2 linked regions of the Saccharopolyspora erythraea genome follow. Each later gene encodes a partner of the first gene's protein in a complex. Links are inferred from orthologs where the notes say so. Each region holds a gene or a part of one and is shown on either strand. Other genes may lie near its edges.

Region 1 (8,567 bases):
GCTGGCCCTTGCCTCACCCTGCCTCGCGTGAGCGTCCCCGACACGCCTCGGTGAGTCCGATCGCGATTCCGGCCATGCTCACCGGATGGCCACCCGACTCCGCGAAGCGCTCTCCAGCCTCGCCGACCTGCTCTTCCCCCTGCACTGCGCCGGCTGCCGTCGCAGAGGTGCCTCCCTGTGCGACGAATGCGCTCGAGACCTCGGAGGTCTCCAGCGGCAGCGACGGCCTCTACTGCCTCCTGCGCCGCCGGCGTACGCGCTGGGCGGCTACCGCGGCAGCACCCGCCGCGCCGTGCTCGCCTACAAGGAGTCCGGGCAGCGGCACCTCGCCGCGCCATTCGGCGAGCGGCTGGCCACCGGGCTGCGCGGAATCGCCGCCCTGCACGGCTGGGAGCCTGCGCACTGCCTGCTCATCCCGGCGCCCTCCCGGCCGATCGCGTCGCGCAGGAGGGGCGGCGCCCACATGACCCGGGTCGCCATGCACATGGCCGAAGCGATGTCCGAACCCACCGGTGCGCCACTCGCCATCGCACCCCACGAAGTGCAGCCGTCCCGCGACCATCCACGAGCCAAGCAGCAACCCAACGCCCACCCGCCCAATGCCCAGTCATCCGATGACCGCTGGTCCGCGGAGGTCGTCGACTGCCTGGTCCTGCGCCGGGGTGTCCGCGACTCCGCCGGGCTCGACTCCGCTGAACGGGTCCGTAACCTGACCGGCGGGGTGCTGGTCCGAACCGGTCGACTTGCGCCCGAAACCCTCCGGGACCGCGGTGACGGCGTCCGGACGGTGCTCGTCGACGACGTCATGACCTCCGGTGCGACCGCCGCGAGCTGTCTGCGCGCGCTGGATTCGTCCGGAATGGCCGTCGATGCCGTTCTCGCGCTCACCGCCACGGCCGGCTGGGACGAACGAGTGGCGCCCCCGGCACCCGGAGGGGCCAGGAACACACGCCGCCGCGCACTCGTTCCCCGGGTGTGAGCTGGCCGAACCGGACCGGGACGAGCGCTCGCGGGGCGCAACGCCGCGAGTGGGCCGAACGGGTGAAACTTCCTGCGAGCATCGCCCGATCGGCTTTTCTCCCGCACGCGTGGCCAGTGCTTCCAACGGTGGCGGCAATCACCCTCGGTGGCCGCTTGACTTCGCCCAACTCGGGGGGTGTCACAAATCGGTAAAGAGAGCTAACGTGCCACCAATCAGCCGTACCCGGGCTGCGGGAAGGAGTGCGAAGCCCATGTCCCTGGCGCCGGAAGTGAGCTGAGATCACCTTTCCGGCGCTCTTCGTGACCGTCGCTCACGGGCGCACGAAATTCGGAAACGGAGGTCGTGAATGGACATCGTCGTCAAGGGTCGCAACGTTGAGGTGCCCGACCACTACCGGCAGCACGTCGACGAGAAGCTGACTCGGCTTGAGCGGTACAGCAAGAAGACCATCCGGGCGGATGTGGAGCTCTTCCACGAACGCAACCCGCGGCAGGCGAAGACCTGCCAGCGCGTCGAGATCACCCTCAAGGGCAAGGGCACACCGGTGCGCGCCGAAGCAGCCGCAGGCGATTTCTACGCCGCTCTCGACGCCGCGACGACCAAGCTCGAAGGGCGCCTCCGCCGGATGTGCGACCGCAGGAAGGTGCACTACGGCCAGCACAACCCGACTTCCGTGGCGCAGGCGACGGCCGCGATGGCCGACCGGACGGTGGTGACCGGGAACTCAGGCGGGAGGACCGCCCTGCTCGAAGCCCCCCAGGAGGAACAGGAGGAGCAGGAGGAGAGCGCCGAGTACACCGCCGAGGTGCCCGAACAGCGCTGGAGCTCCGACGACGGGTACGAGCCGGGACGGATCGTCCGCGAGAAGGAGCACACGGCCGAGCCCATGACGGTCGACCAGGCGCTCTACCAGATGGAGCTCGTCGGTCACGACTTCTACCTCTTCTCCGACGCCGACAGCGGTCGCGCCAGCGTGGTGTACCGCCGGAAGGGATTCGACTACGGAGTGATCAGGCTCGCCGAGTCCCCCACTGGGTGACGGGCGAGTCTGCGCCAACGACGACCCCTCGAGCTGTCCCCCGCGTACCGTGGTTCGCGGGGGACAGCGACGTTCGCGGGGACGTCGAGGTTCTCCGACCAGCTCTAATACGATGACCGCAAAGCGTCCGTGACGGACGCGTCACGATCAGCTAGTGAGGTCGACCGGATGGTCCTGTCCCGACTGCTCCGCGCCGGTGAGGGCAAGATGCTCAAGCGCCTGCGCAGGATCGCGGCGCACATCAACGAGCTTGAAGATGACGTTCTCGCGCTGTCAGATGCCGAGCTGCGGGCCAAGACCGATGAGTTCAAACGTCGGCACGCCGACGGCGAGTCCCTCGACGAGCTGCTGCCCGAAGCGTTCGCGGTCGCGCGTGAGGGCGCGCGGCGCACGCTCGGCCAGCGCCACTTCGACGTCCAGCTGATGGGCGGGGCCGCCCTGCACCTCGGTCAGATCGCCGAGATGAAGACCGGTGAGGGCAAGACGCTGACCTGCGTGCTGCCCGCCTACCTCAACGCGATCGCCGACCGGGGCGTGCACGTGGTCACGGTCAACGATTACCTGGCCAAGCGCGACGCCGACTGGATGGGCCGGGTGCACCGCTTCCTCGGCCTCGAGGTCGGCGCGATCATGGCCGACATGACGCCGGAGCAGCGGCGCCACGCCTACGCGGCCGACATCACCTACGGCACCAACAACGAGTTCGGCTTCGACTACCTCCGCGACAACATGGCGTGGAGCCTCGCCGACTGCGTGCAGCGGGGCCACTTCTTCTCCATCGTCGACGAGGTCGACTCCATCCTGATCGACGAGGCCCGGACGCCGCTGATCATCTCCGGCCCGGCCGACCAGTCCTCGCGCTGGTACCAGGAGTTCGCCCGGCTGGCCCCGATGCTGAAGAAGGACCAGCACTACGAGGTCGACGAGCGCAAGCGCACGGTCGGTGTGACCGAAGACGGCGTCACGATCATCGAGGACCAGCTCGGCATCGAGAACCTCTACGAGGCGGCCAACACCCCGCTGGTCGGCTACCTCAACAACGCGCTGAAGGCCAAGGAGCTCTACAAGCGCGACAAGGACTACATCGTCCGCGACGGCGAGGTCGTCATCGTCGACGAGTTCACCGGCCGCATCCTGCACGGCCGCCGCTACAACGAGGGCATGCACCAGGCGATCGAGGCCAAGGAAGGCGTCGAGATCAAGGCCGAGAACCAGACGCTGGCCACGATCACGCTGCAGAACTACTTCCGCCTCTACGAGAAGCTCGCCGGCATGACCGGTACCGCCGAGACCGAGGCCGCCGAGTTCAACGGCACCTACAAGCTCGGTGTGGTGCAGATCCCGACCAACCGCCCGATGGCCAGGGCCGACCAGCCCGACCTGGTCTACAAGAGCGAGGTCGCCAAGTTCGAGGCGGTCGCCGATGACATCGAGGAGAAGAACCGCAAGGGCCAGCCGGTCCTGGTCGGCACGACCAGCGTCGAGCGCTCCGAGTACCTGGCGAAGCTGCTGGTGAAGAAGGGCGTTCCGCACAACGTGCTCAACGCCAAGTACCACCAGTCGGAGGCCGCGATCATCGCCGAGGCGGGCCGCAAGGGCGCCGTCACGGTGGCGACGAACATGGCCGGCCGCGGTACCGACATCGTGCTCGGCGGCAACGTCGACCACCTCGCCGACGCCGAGCTGCGCAAGCGCGGCCTGGACCCGGTGGACAACCGCGAGGAGTACGAGGCCGCGTGGCCCGCGGTGGTCGAGAAGATCAAGGAGCAGGTCGAGGTCGAGGCCGAGCAGGTCCGCGATCTCGGCGGCCTCTACGTGCTGGGCACCGAGCGCCACGAGTCCCGCCGAATCGACAACCAGCTCCGCGGCCGCTCCGGCCGGCAGGGCGACCCCGGTGAGTCCCGGTTCTACCTCTCGCTCGGCGACGAGCTGATGCGCCGCTTCAACGCCGCGATGGTCGAGACGGTGATGACCCGCCTGAAGGTGCCCGACGACGTGCCGATCGAGCACAAGATGGTCACCCGCGCGATCCGCAGCGCTCAGACCCAGGTCGAGCAGCAGAACATGGAGATCCGCAAGAACGTCCTCAAGTACGACGAGGTCATGAACCAGCAGCGCCGCGTCATCTACGACGAGCGCCGCCGCGTGCTGGAGGGCGAGGACCTGCACGAGCAGGTCAAGCACATGATCCGCGACGTCGTCACCGAGTACGTCAACGCCGCGACGGCCGACGGCTACGCCGAGGACTGGGACTTCGAGAAGCTGTGGTCGGCGCTCAAGACGCTGTACCCGGTCTCGGTCAGCTGGGAGGCCCTGGTCGACAGCGACGAGGACCTGAGCAAGGAGCGGCTACTCGAAGAAGTGCTCGCCGACGCCGAGGCCGCCTACGCCAAGCGCGAGGCCGAGGTGGACGGCAAGGTCGGCCCGGGGGCGATGCGGGAGCTGGAGCGCCGGGTGGTGCTCAGCGTGCTCGACCGCAAGTGGCGCGAGCACCTCTACGAGATGGACTACCTCAAGGAGGGCATCGGTCTGCGGGCCATGGCCCAGCGCGACCCGCTGGTGGAGTACCGGCGGGAGGGCTTCGACATGTTCCACGCGATGCTCGACGCGCTGAAGGAGGAGTCGGTCGGCTTCCTGTTCAACGTGCAGGTCGAAGCCGCCGAGCCGGAGCCAGCACCCGAGCAGCCTTCCGTGCCGGTGTCGGTCAGCCGGTCCGCGGAGCCGACCCCCGACCTGCAGGCGGCCGCGGAGGCCGCTGCGGCGCAGCCGCAGGTCAAGCGCGCGAAGCAGACGTCGGCGGGCCCTGCGCTCAGCCAGCTTCCCGGCACCACCACGCAGGCCCCGTCGCCGCTGCGCGGAAAGGGCCTCGACGCCCCGGAGAAGCAGCGGCTGAACTACTCCGGCCCGACGGAGCAGGGTGGCGTCCAGACCACCAGCGAGTCCGCCGGTGAGCAGGGCAACGGCACGAGCAGCCGGCGCGAGCGCCGCGCGGCGGCGCGTGCGGAGGCGAAGAAGAACAAGCGGCGCTGAGCTCACAGCAGGGACAGCACGGTGCACACCCACCGTGCTTCCTCCTGCTCGAGTCGCATCACCAGGGCCCGGACCCGGCTGGTGGTTCCGACGATCAGGCAAGCCTCGACCGTGTGGTCATCGGTCAGGCTCGCGTGAACGGAACGCAGCCGGTGGTCCGGGCCCTCTGCGTACCACCGGGGCAGGAGCGCCAGGAGCAGTGCCGCGACCGGAGTCGACAGATGCCGGCGCAGCTGGGACAGGGACCTCCGCCCCGCGAGGACGTCGAGGATCTGCTCGCCGGCGGAGCGGGCGAGCGCGCAAGCGGTCCTGTCGGTCACCTCGGCACCGGCCGGAGTCAGGACTGCGGTCATGGAACCTCCCCTGGATCTGTTGATCTCCCGCATTACTGAGAGACGACGACCCCGGATCCGGTCACCTCCGAGCCGACATTGACCGGAACGTGTGACCACCGGCCATTGCGCCCAATCAGCCTCCACAACCGCATTCATGCCCCCTGACCTGGTGTTTTGTTGTTAATGGGGGGTGGTGTTCAGGGGGTGTTCAGGGTGCTGTAGATTTCTTCGTGTCAGAGCGGAACGGGCCGGACAGAAACGGGCCGGGCACTGACGGGGGTTGCGAACCAAGCTCCTGCCTTCGGGTGGTAGAGTGGGCGGCCTCGAAACACAAAGTGAGCTTTTGTTAGCTTGACTGGTGTTCACAACTCCATGCAGTGGCTCGAGGGTTTTGGTTGGGTTCGAGCGGGGAACGCGGAAGTGACCCCCCTGAAAACGCCGAATTTGAGTGCTGCTAGTGTGGTGGACACAAGCGAGAGGAAATGCTCCCCGGAGCTTCGCGGCCTGAAATTGGGGTCGGGGTGATGGTGTGGGTGTGTTCTTTGAGAACTCAACAGCGTGCCGATGATTTAGGTTAGTGTAGTTTTTATGCCCCTGAATCTCGTGGATGACCAGGGTTTTTGTGGTTGTTTGTCGGGGTTTGGTGGTTTCTTTGAGTATGGCGCTCCGACCCTGTGGGGTTGTTTGAGTGTCTGCTGGGATTGTTTTCGACAGTCATTGTTGGAGAGTTTGATCCTGGCTCAGGACGAACGCTGGCGGCGTGCTTAACACATGCAAGTCGAACGCTGAAGCATCTTCGGGTGTGGATGAGTGGCGAACGGGTGAGTAACACGTGGGTAATCTGCCCTGCACTCTGGGATAAGCCCGGGAAACTGGGTCTAATACCGGATAGGACACATGGCTGCATGGTCTGTGTGTGGAAAGTTCCGGCGGTGCAGGATGAGCCCGCGGCCTATCAGCTTGTTGGTGGGGTGATGGCCTACCAAGGCGACGACGGGTAGCCGGCCTGAGAGGGTGACCGGCCACACTGGGACTGAGACACGGCCCAGACTCCTACGGGAGGCAGCAGTGGGGAATCTTGCGCAATGGGCGAAAGCCTGACGCAGCAACGCCGCGTGGGGGATGACGGCCTTCGGGTTGTAAACCTCTTTCGACATCGACGAAGCCTTCGGGTGACGGTAGGTGTAGAAGAAGCACCGGCTAACTACGTGCCAGCAGCCGCGGTAATACGTAGGGTGCGAGCGTTGTCCGGATTTATTGGGCGTAAAGAGCTCGTAGGCGGTTTGTCGCGTCGTTCGTGAAAACTGGAGGCTTAACCTTCAGCTTGCGGTCGATACGGGCAGACTTGAGTTCGGTAGGGGAGACTGGAATTCCTGGTGTAGCGGTGAAATGCGCAGATATCAGGAGGAACACCGGTGGCGAAGGCGGGTCTCTGGGCCGATACTGACGCTGAGGAGCGAAAGCGTGGGGAGCGAACAGGATTAGATACCCTGGTAGTCCACGCCGTAAACGTTGGGCGCTAGGTGTGGGGACTGTTTCCACGGTTCCTGTGCCGTAGCTAACGCATTAAGCGCCCCGCCTGGGGAGTACGGCCGCAAGGCTAAAACTCAAAGGAATTGACGGGGGCCCGCACAAGCGGCGGAGCATGTGGATTAATTCGATGCAACGCGAAGAACCTTACCTGGGTTTGACATGCACTAGATTGCCTCAGAGATGGGGTTTCCCTTGTGGTTGGTGTACAGGTGGTGCATGGCTGTCGTCAGCTCGTGTCGTGAGATGTTGGGTTAAGTCCCGCAACGAGCGCAACCCTTATCCTGTGTTGCCAGCACGTAATGGTGGGGACTCGCGGGAGACTGCCGGGGTCAACTCGGAGGAAGGTGGGGATGACGTCAAGTCATCATGCCCCTTATGTCCAGGGCTTCACACATGCTACAATGGCCGGTACAGAGGGTTGCGATACTGTGAGGTGGAGCGAATCCCTTAAAGCTGGTCTCAGTTCGGATCGGGGTCTGCAACTCGACCCCGTGAAGTCGGAGTCGCTAGTAATCGCAGATCAGCATTGCTGCGGTGAATACGTTCCCGGGCCTTGTACACACCGCCCGTCACGTCATGAAAGTCGGTAACACCCGAAGCCCATGGCCCAACCCTTTGTGGGGGGGAGTGGTCGAAGGTGGGACTGGCGATTGGGACGAAGTCGTAACAAGGTAGCCGTACCGGAAGGTGCGGCTGGATCACCTCCTTTCTAAGGAGCAGCATTCACTTCCATCGAACTGAGTTCGGTGGGGTGTCCGCAGCGTAGTGCCCGTGTGTGGTGCTGTTGTGGGTGCTCGGAGGATTAGTGGAAACGCTGACCGTTCACCAATGTTGTGTGTGTTGGTGTGGAGGTTGTTGGCACGTTGTTGGGTCCTGAGGGAACACGCTTGTGTGTTGTCTTCTGGTTGTTGTTTGAGAACTGTATAGTGGATGCGAGCATCTTTGTGGCCAAGTTTGAAAGGGCACATGGTGGATGCCTTGGCACCAGGAGCCGATGAAGGACGTGGGAGGCTGCGATATGCCTCGGGGAGTTGTCAACCGAGCTGTGATCCGAGGATGTCCGAATGGGGAAACCCAGCCCGAGTGATGTCGGGTTACCAGCATCTGAATGTATAGGGTGTTGGGGGGAACGCGGGGAAGTGAAACATCTTAGTACCCGTAGGAAGAGAAAACACTGGTGATTCCGTGAGTAGTGGCGAGCGAAAGCGGAGGAGGCTAAACCGTGCATGTGGGATACCTGGCAGGGGTTGCGTGTGCGGTGTTGTGGGGCGCTGCTGGAGGAGGCTGCTGACTCTTCAGCGTGTGTGTGTTGGTTAGTTGAACAGGTTGGGATGCCTGGCCGGAGTGGGTGAGAGTCCCGTAGGCGAAAATCGATGCACTGCGTGTGGTGGTGTTCCCGAGTAGCAGCGTTTCCGTGGAGGGCGCTGTGAATCTGGCGGGACCACTCGCTAAGCCTAAATACTTCCTGGTGACCGATAGCGGATAGTACCGTGAGGGAATGGTGAAAAGTACCCCGGGAGGGGAGTGAAAGAGTTCCTGAAACCGTGTGCCTACAATCCGTCAGAGCCTTTGGGTGATGGCGTGCCTTTTGAAGAATGAGCCTGCGAGTTGCTGCTGCGTGGCGAGGTTAACCCGTGTGTGGGGTAGC
Region 2 (8,023 bases), 420 kb from region 1 along the record:
GCGGGAGCTGCTGAGCGCCACGGGCGCCCCGAAGGCGGACGCCGTCATCAGCAGTATCCCCTGGACCCTCCTGCCCCCGGCGAAGCAGCGCGAGCTCCTGCGCGAGGCGGCCGCGGCGCTCAACACCGACGGCGTCTTCACCACGGTCACCTATCTGACGACGCTGTGGCGAGCAACGACCCGCGAGTTCGTCGGAGCCCTGCACGAGACGTTCGACGAGGTGATGCCGCGCAGCACCGTGTGGCGCAACCTGCCGCCCAGCCGCGTCTACGTGTGCCGCCGTCCCCGGATCGAGCCGGGCACGGCGGGCGAACCTACCTCGTGAGAGACGAGCGCCCCGGCCGAAACGTCACAGCGGCCCCGAAGCCCCAGAAGCCCCACCAATCTCAAGAACCCCAGCTGACTGGGCCCGGAGCGCGAAACCCCGGGCGGTGATCAGTCCTCGGGCTGGGTGAGCACCCAGGGACCGTCCTCGGTGATGGCGACGGTGTGCTCCCAGTGCGACGCCCGCGAGCCGTCGGTGGTCACGACGGTCCACTCGTCGTCGAGCTCCACCGTGTCGGCCGAGCCCAGCGTCAGCATCGGCTCCACCGCGATGGCCATCCCGACCTTCAGCTTCGGGCCCTTGCCCGGCTTGCCGAGGTTCGGCAGGAACGGCGCCATGTGCATCTCGCTGCCGATGCCGTGGCCGCCGTACTCCTCGATGATCCCGTAGTCGATGCCGTCGGCCGCCGCCGAAGCCCGCGCCGAGCTCTCCACCGCGTGCGAGATGTCGGTGAGCCGGTTGCCCGCCCGCACCTGCTCGATCCCGGCCCACATCGACTCGCGGGTCGCGTCGGAGAGCTTCTGGTCTCGCTCGCTGATCGGGCCGACGGCGATGGTCACCGCGGAGTCGCCGTGCCAGCCGTCCAGGATCGCCCCGCAGTCGACCGAGAGCAGGTCGCCCTCGGCCAGCACCTCGTCGCGCGACGGGATGCCGTGCACCACCCGCTCGTTCAGCGACGCGCAGATCGATGCGGGGAAGCCCTGGTAGCCCTTGAAGGAAGGCACCGCACCCGCGTCCCGGATGACCTGTTCGGCGACCGCGTCCAGCTCACCGGTGCTCACGCCGGGCTGCGCCTTCGCGGTCACCGCCGCCAGCGCGCGGGCGACGACCAGACCCGCCGCTCGCATCGCCTGGATCTCGCCGGTGGACTTGAGCTCGATGCCCTTCCCTCTTCGCAACACGCGAGTCCCCTCCGGCTCAGGCCGGTGCGCGCAGCGCCTTGAGCGCGCGCTCGGTGATGTCCTCGACCGAACCGACGGCGTCGATCCGGATCAGCTTGTCCCGGTAGTAGTCCAGCAGCGGCGCGGTCTCCGAGCCGTAGACCTGCAGCCTGCGCCGGATGACGTCCTCGGTGTCGTCGGCCCGGCCGCGCCCGAGCAGCCGCTTGACCAGCTCCTCCTCCGGCACGTCGAACTCCAGCACCGCGGTCAGCTCGGTGCCCTTCTCGGCGAGGGAGCGCGCCAGCACGTCGGCCTGCGAGGTGTTGCGGGGGAAACCGTCCAGCAGGAAGCCCTCGGCGGCGTCGGGCTCGGCCAGCCGCTCCAGCACCATCTCGTTGGTGATCTCGTCCGGAACCAGCTCACCCGCGTCGAGGTAGCGCCTGGCCTCTTCTCCCAGCGGGGTGTTGTTTCCGATGTGGTACCGGAACAGGTCGCCGCTAGAGATGTGCGGCACCGAGAGCTGCTCGCTGAGCACGGCCGCTTGGGTGCCCTTGCCCGCACCGGGCGGGCCCACGAGAACCAATCGCACCAAGGGTCTGCCTCCGAATCAATCTGGTGGCCTCGCGCCACCTTCGCCGAGCGCTGGCGGTATCCGTCACAGGGCGTTCGCCGGCCGCGCGACCGGCATCACGATCCAGCTCACCTTACGCAAGGAAGCCGGGCGGCCGAACGGGACCTCCGTCCCGGGTCTCCGGGACCTCCGCCGGAGGACTCGACGGCCGTGGCCGATCCGCACCGACCGTCCAGTCTAGCGGAGGAAGCCCTCGTAGCTGCGCTGCGTGAGCTGGCTCTCGATCTGCTTCACGGTGTCCAGGCCGACGTTGACCATGATCAGCACCGCGGTGCCGCCGAACGGGAAGTTCTGGTTCTGGCCCTGACCACCGGTGATGCCGAGGAAGAAGTTCGGCAGGATCGCGATGATGCCCAGGTAGAGCGAGCCCGGCAGCGTGATCCGGGAGAGCACGAAGTTGAGGTACTCGGCGGTGGGGCGTCCCGGCCGGATGCCGGGGATGAACCCGCCGAACTTCTTCATCTCGTCCGCCCGCTCCTCGGGGTTGAACGTGATCGAGACGTAGAAGTAGGCGAAGAAGACGATCATCGCCATGTACAGCAGGATGTGCACCCAGCTCGCCGGGTCGACGATGTAGGTCTGGATGAACTGCGCCCACCAGGTGTTCTGGTTGCCCGCCAGCTGGCCCAGCAGCTGCGGCAGGTACAGCAGCGACGAACCGAAGATGACCGGGATGACACCCGCCTGGTTGACCTTCAGTGGCAGGTAGGTCGAGGTCCCGCCGTACATCCGGCGTCCGATCATCCGCTTGGCGTACTGCACCGGGATGCGGCGCTGGGCCTGCTCGATGAAGACCACGGTCGCGATGATCGCGACGGCGAAGGCGCAGACGACCGAGAAGACCAGCGGGCCGTGCGAGTTGAGGATGTTGCCGCCCTCGGCCGGGACGCGGGCCGCGATCGAGGTGAAGATCAGCAGCGACATGCCGTTGCCGATGCCGCGCTCGGTGATGAGCTCGCCCATCCACATCAGCAGCGCCGCACCCGCGGTCATCACGACGACGATGGCGATCAGGTTGAGCACCGAGTCGTCCGGGATCACCGGGACCGAGCAGCCCTGGAACAGCTGGCCGCGCACGGCGAGCGCCACGACACCGGTCGCCTGCAGCACGCCGAGGGCGATCGCCAGGTAACGGGTGTACTGCGTCAGCTTCGCCTGGCCGGACTGGCCTTCCTTCTTCAGCTGCTCGAAGCGCGGGATGACCACCTGCAGGAGCTGGATGATGATGCTCGCGGTGATGTAGGGCATGATCCCGAGCGAGAGCACCGAGAGCTGCAGCAGCGCGCCGCCGCTGAAGAGGTTCAGCAGGGAGTAGACGCTCTGGCTGCCGCTACCCTGGAGCTGGACGATGCACTGCTGGATGTTCGGGTACGACACCCCGGGAGAGGGGATCGTGGCGCCGAGCCGGTACAGCACGACCATGCCCAGTGTGAACAGGATCTTTCGCCGCAGGTCCGGCGTCGCCAGAGCCGAGCGGAAGGCGCCGAGCACGCGAACCTCCTGTACGCGAGCCGGTCGGGACCGGCCAGGGACGGTGGCCGGCTTCCAGCAGCCGGCACGGCGGGAAACTCTCACACAGCGCCGCGTCGGACGCGGCGCTACGGCGCGACTCTAGCAGGCCGCGCGGTGGACACAGGCAGCGACCGAGGGCTCACGGCTGATCATCGATTCGCCTTGAGCGAAATGCGCTGCGGCGAAACCGCGGGACCGCACCGGTTGCCATTTTTCACATGCGGCGCTTGTGTTTCCGCTGGATCGGGCGTCTCCCCGGCGCGGTTGCGGAGCGCACGCGAAGCCCGCGGCAACGACCACGGACGGTCGCGGCCCGCCGTGGCGACCCGCGTCGAGCGCACCACTGGCAACCACGCGCAGCACACCATCGGGCTACGGGACGACCCGGCCGTGGGGGCGGCACGGCGGCACGGCTCCGCGTGAGACCGGCCGGGGGCCACCGGTCTCACGCGGAGCACCGCACGAGCGCTCAGCCGCAGTTGGCCTCGCGCTCCTCGTCGGTCATCGGCCGCGTCGACTGCGTGACGGTGCCGCCCTGCTCGTCGGCCGGGCCGGTCGCGTCCATGTCGACGTACCAGATGTAGTGGTCGTGGAACTTGTCCGGGAAGTGCAGCTCGTAGGTGCCCTTGACCTTCTGCATCATCGCGCCGTGGTACACCCGGCCGACCTCACCGGGCTTGACCTCGATGAAGGTCGTCTGGCCCTCGGTGTGCTCCTCCCGCCACTCGTGGCCGTAAGTGGCCTTGAAGGTCACCTTGAAGACTTCGCCGAAGCTGGTGGCCATCGACAGTCCGAGGCTGTTGCTCTCGGCGGTCGTGTCCGACCACGACACCGACATCGTCTGCGGCAGGTCGGTGCAGTTGAACACCGGGTTTCCGACCTGCTCCGAGGTGTTCTGGAAGTACTCGGGTTCGCCCTTCGGGTGGAAGACGCAGCTGTCGGTGCCGTTGTCGCACTTCTCCAGCAGCTCGCGGGCGGTCGGCCCGTCGTCGGCCTGGGCGGGCGGGACGAGCAGCAGCCCGATCGCCACCGCGGATCCAAGCGCGGTCGTGACGCCGTGTCTCATCGTGGACTCCATCTCCCGGCGGCCCGCAGGCGCGCCGAACGCGGTTCGCGCGGCCACTACGGGCAGTTGGCCTGCTCTTCCTCGCTCATGTCGCGGGTGTGCTGGCTGACCGCCGATGACGAGTCCGGCGCCGGGCCGGTCACCTCCAGGTCGACGTACCAGATGTAGTGGTCGTGGAACTTGTCCGGGAAGTGCAGCTCGTAGGTGCCCTTGACCTTCTGCATCTGCGGCGCCCTCTGCACCCAGCCCACCTGGTTCGGGTTGGTGTCGACGAAGGTCGTCTGCGCCTCGGTGTGCGACTCCTCCCACTTGTGCTCGTAGGCCTGCTCGTAGGAGACCGCGAAAACCTTGCCGAAGCCTGCCTCGGTCGTCATGGACAGCCCGACGCTGTTGCTCTGCGAGGTCGTGTCGGACCAGTTCACCGACGACCGCTGCTGGCTGGAGGTGCAGTTGTATACCGGGTCGCCGACCTGGTGGGCCTCACCGGTGAAGTACTCCGGCTCGCCCTGCGGGTGGAAGACGCAGCTGTCGGTGCCGTTGTCGCACTTCTCCAGCAGCTCGCGAACCGTCGGGCCGTCCTCGGCGCCTGCCTGCGCGGCGGTGGCCGGGAACGGGAAGGCGAGGGCACCGGTCACGACCGCCGAGGCGACCAGGGCCCGGGAAACTCGTGCGCGCATGCGCGGACCTCCTTCAGCTCAGGCCGACCGACTGGGTGCGGTCGTCCATCAGGTCGCCGACGTGCGGGGTGTTCTCGTCGAACGGCCCGTCGCGGTCACCGCCCAGGCCCGGCTCCGGGTAGAGCCAGATCCAGCAGTTGCCCCACGGCTGCACCGAGGAGACCCGGTTCTTCCAGTCGTCGGGCAGGTCGATCTGGTAGTTGACGACCCCGTCCTTCTCGCACAGCGACTCTCCGTAGACGGTGAAGCTGGCGCCGCCGTAGTCGCGGTTCTCGAAGAGCGTGGCCTGGATGACCTCGCCCGATTCGGCGCGGGCCGTCGTCACCGCCTGGTCCCTGGACGCGAAGCAGTGCCGCTCCGCGGTGCGCAGGTCGTAGGAGCAGTGCCGGCCGGGTGAGGCGTGCGTGGAGCCCGCTTGCCCGGTTGCCGGCTGCACGACCGCGGTCCGCGCGGAACCGGGCTGCCCGGGCTCGGCCGCGGAGGCGCTGCCCGGGGACGCGTTGCCCCCGGGCGCGGCGATGCCCCCGGCCGTGCCGGAGATCGTCGCGGCCAGCACGGCCGCTGCCGCCAGGGCGGTGCGCCCTGTCCGTCGATGTCGCATGTCCGTGGCTCCCCTCGTCCGCTGACGCCGTCCTGGCGGGCGGCACGATCAACGTACGAAGGCCGCACTGCCCGGAACACCGACGAATGGGAGCGCTCCCACACTGCATGCGGGCGTGCCGCCCAGCACCTTCGGCCGAGGCCCCGCAGCGGAGGCCGCTGCGCCGTACGGCCGCTGGCGGCCACGGCGAACAGCGCTGACCCGCGCGGCCAACGGACGCGCCCACCACTGCCGAAAGGCTGTGCCCACCCAACCCGAAAGGCTTACCAACAAGAGACTCGAGAAGCAGACCGCGCCGGGGCGTCCCACCCCCAGCCACGTCGGCAGATGCCGTCCCCGGAAAACGACGAGGGCCGGTCGACCCCGCGGGTCGACCGGCCCTCACCGGCTCAAGGCGCTGTCAGCGGTCCAGCTTGGTGACCGAACCACCGGCAGCGGTGATCTTCTCCTGGGCGCTGCCGGTGAACGCGTGCGCGGTCACCTCCAGCTTGACGCCCTCCAGGTCCCCGTCGCCGAGGATCTTGACCAGCTCGCCCTTGTTGGCGAGACCGGCGGAGATCAGCTCGTCGATGCCGACGGTGCCACCCTGCGGGAACGCGGCGGCGATCTTGCCGACGTTCACGCCGTGGAACTCCGTGCGGAAGCGGTTCTTGAAGCCGCGAAGCTTCGGCAGCCGCATGTGGATCGGCATCTGCCCACCCTCGAAACGAGGGGAGACGTTCTTGCGGGCCTTGGTGCCCTTGGTACCGCGGCCGGCGGTCTTGCCCTTGGAGCCCTCACCGCGACCGACGCGGATCTTGTCGCGCTTGGAGCCAGGGGCAGGCCGCAGGTCGTGAATCTTGATGACCATGCTCAGTCGACCTCCTCGACCGTCACCAGGTGGTGAACGACGTTGACCAGGCCGCGCACGTCAGGGGTGTCCGGACGGACCACCGACTGGCGGATCTTGCGCAGGCCGAGGGTCCGCATCGAGTCCTTCTGGTTCTGCTTGGCGCCGACCAGACCCTTGTGCTGCGTGATCTTCAGCTGTGCCATGTCACGCCCCCTGACCCGCACGGGCCCGCAGCATGAACGCCGGTGCGACGTCCTCCAGCGGCAGGCCACGACGCGCCGCGACCTCCTCGGGACGCTGAAGCATCTTCAGCGCCGCGACGGTGGCGTGCACGATGTTGATCGGGTTGTCGCTGCCCAGCGACTTGCTCAGCACGTCGTGGACACCGGCGCACTCCAGCACCGCACGCACCGGGCCACCGGCGATGACACCGGTACCGGCGCTGGCCGGACGCAGCAGCACGACGCCCGCGGCGTCCTCGCCCTGCACCGGGTGGGTGATCGTGCCGCCGAGCCGGGGAACGCGGAAGAAGTTCTTCTTCGCTTCCTCGACACCCTTGGCGATCGCCGCCGGAACTTCCTTGGCCTTGCCGTAGCCGACACCGACCATGCCGTCGCCGTCACCGACGACGACCAGAGCGGTGAAGCTGAAGCGCCGACCGCCCTTGACGACCTTCGCGACCCGGTTGATGGTCACGACTCGCTCGAACTGCGGGGTCTTCTCTTGGGCCGCCCCGCCACGGCCACCGTCGCGGCGGTCCCGGCGGTCTTTGCCGCCGGACTCCGAACCGCCGTCACGCCGAGTGCGTCCAGGCATCAGGCGTCCCTTCCGTTCGCTGTCTTACGCATCTCAGAACTCCAGACCGCCGTCACGGGCGGCGTCGGCCAGCGCGGCCACGCGGCCGTGGTAGGCGTTGCCACCCCGGTCGAAAACGACCGCGGCGATCCCGGCCTCCTTGGCACGGGCGGCGACCAGCTCGCCCACCTTGGCGGCCTTGGCCTTCTTGTCGCCGTCGAACGAACGCAGCTCGGCTTCCATCGTGGTCGCCGAGGCCAGCGTGTGGCCGGCGATGTCGTCGATGACCTGCGCGACGATGTGCCGCGTCGACCGGGTGACGACCAGCCGCGGGCGGGCCGGCGTGCCGCTGACCTTCTTGCGAAGGCGGAAGTGGCGGTTGGTCCGGGCGGTCCGACGCACGCCCGAGATGCCCTTGCCCACTGGCTTGCGCTTGGTAGCTGTGGTGGTCTCGCTCATGGTCACTTACCCGTCTTTCCGACCTTGCGGCGGATGGTCTCGCCCGCGTAACGGACGCCCTTGCCCTTGTACGGGTCGGGGCGGCGCAGCTTGCGGATCCTGGCGGCGATCTCGCCGACCAGCTGCTTGTCAATTCCCTTGACCGACAGCTTGGTGGCGCCCTCGGTGGCGAACTCGATGCCCTCCGGCGGCTCGACCAGGACGGGGTGGCTGTAGCCCAGGGAGAACTCCAGGTTCGAGCCCT

Evidence for each region.
Region 2: the proteins of secA (region 1) and secY are in contact, whole or in part, in a crystal structure (PDB 3DIN), measured with the Thermotoga maritima proteins. The link is inferred for Saccharopolyspora erythraea from one-to-one orthologs. Residues at the interface, in WP_004082002.1 of Thermotoga maritima: Glu261, Ala262, Arg263, Lys300, Ala301, Arg302, Thr303, Ile304, Ile305, Leu323, Tyr324, Asp325, Pro326, Val329, Ser330, Tyr333, Ile336, Lys340, Phe345, Val349, Glu363, Phe364, Tyr374, Ser375, Gly376, Gly377, Glu393, Ile395, Thr482, Ser483; in WP_004081795.1 of Thermotoga maritima: Glu108, Gly109, Glu110, Glu111, Ala236, Glu237, Arg238, Arg239, Ile240, Thr241, Ile242, Gln243, Tyr244, Ala245, Arg246, Arg247, Val248, Thr249, Gly250, Arg251, Arg252, Val253, Tyr254, Gly256, Ala257, Ser258, Thr259, Tyr260, Leu261, Pro262.

What each region holds. Positions count from the first base shown.
Region 1 is NZ_CP054839.1:7,225,836-7,234,402, reverse strand. Bases 1,805-5,251 are described here. They hold secA (preprotein translocase subunit SecA), read left to right. Parts: upstream 1,805-2,189; coding sequence 2,190-5,051; downstream 5,052-5,251. Other genes in these bases: HUO13_RS32305 (Rv3235 family protein), read right to left, coding at 5,054-5,251; hpf (ribosome hibernation-promoting factor, HPF/YfiA family), read left to right, coding at 1,805-2,021. In the rest of the region: HUO13_RS32320 (ComF family protein), read left to right, coding at 86-979; more of hpf, read left to right, coding at 1,329-1,804; more of HUO13_RS32305, read right to left, coding at 5,252-5,404. UniProt on the Escherichia coli protein: Required for protein export, interacts with the SecYEG preprotein conducting channel.
Region 2 is NZ_CP054839.1:7,645,041-7,653,063, forward strand. The notes cover bases 1,172-4,074. They hold secY (preprotein translocase subunit SecY), read right to left. Parts: upstream 3,329-4,074; coding sequence 2,015-3,328; downstream 1,172-2,014. Other genes in these bases: map (type I methionyl aminopeptidase), read right to left, coding at 1,172-1,227; HUO13_RS34285 (adenylate kinase), read right to left, coding at 1,244-1,798; HUO13_RS34295 (hypothetical protein), read right to left, coding at 3,819-4,074. In the rest of the region: HUO13_RS34275 (class I SAM-dependent methyltransferase), read left to right, coding at 1-325; more of map, read right to left, coding at 436-1,171; more of HUO13_RS34295, read right to left, coding at 4,075-4,415; HUO13_RS34300 (hypothetical protein), read right to left, coding at 4,472-5,092; HUO13_RS34305 (hypothetical protein), read right to left, coding at 5,106-5,693; rplO (50S ribosomal protein L15), read right to left, coding at 6,094-6,543; rpmD (50S ribosomal protein L30), read right to left, coding at 6,546-6,728; rpsE (30S ribosomal protein S5), read right to left, coding at 6,730-7,341; rplR (50S ribosomal protein L18), read right to left, coding at 7,375-7,779; rplF (50S ribosomal protein L6), read right to left, coding at 7,782-8,023. UniProt on the Escherichia coli protein: The central subunit of the protein translocation channel SecYEG. Consists of two halves formed by TMs 1-5 and 6-10.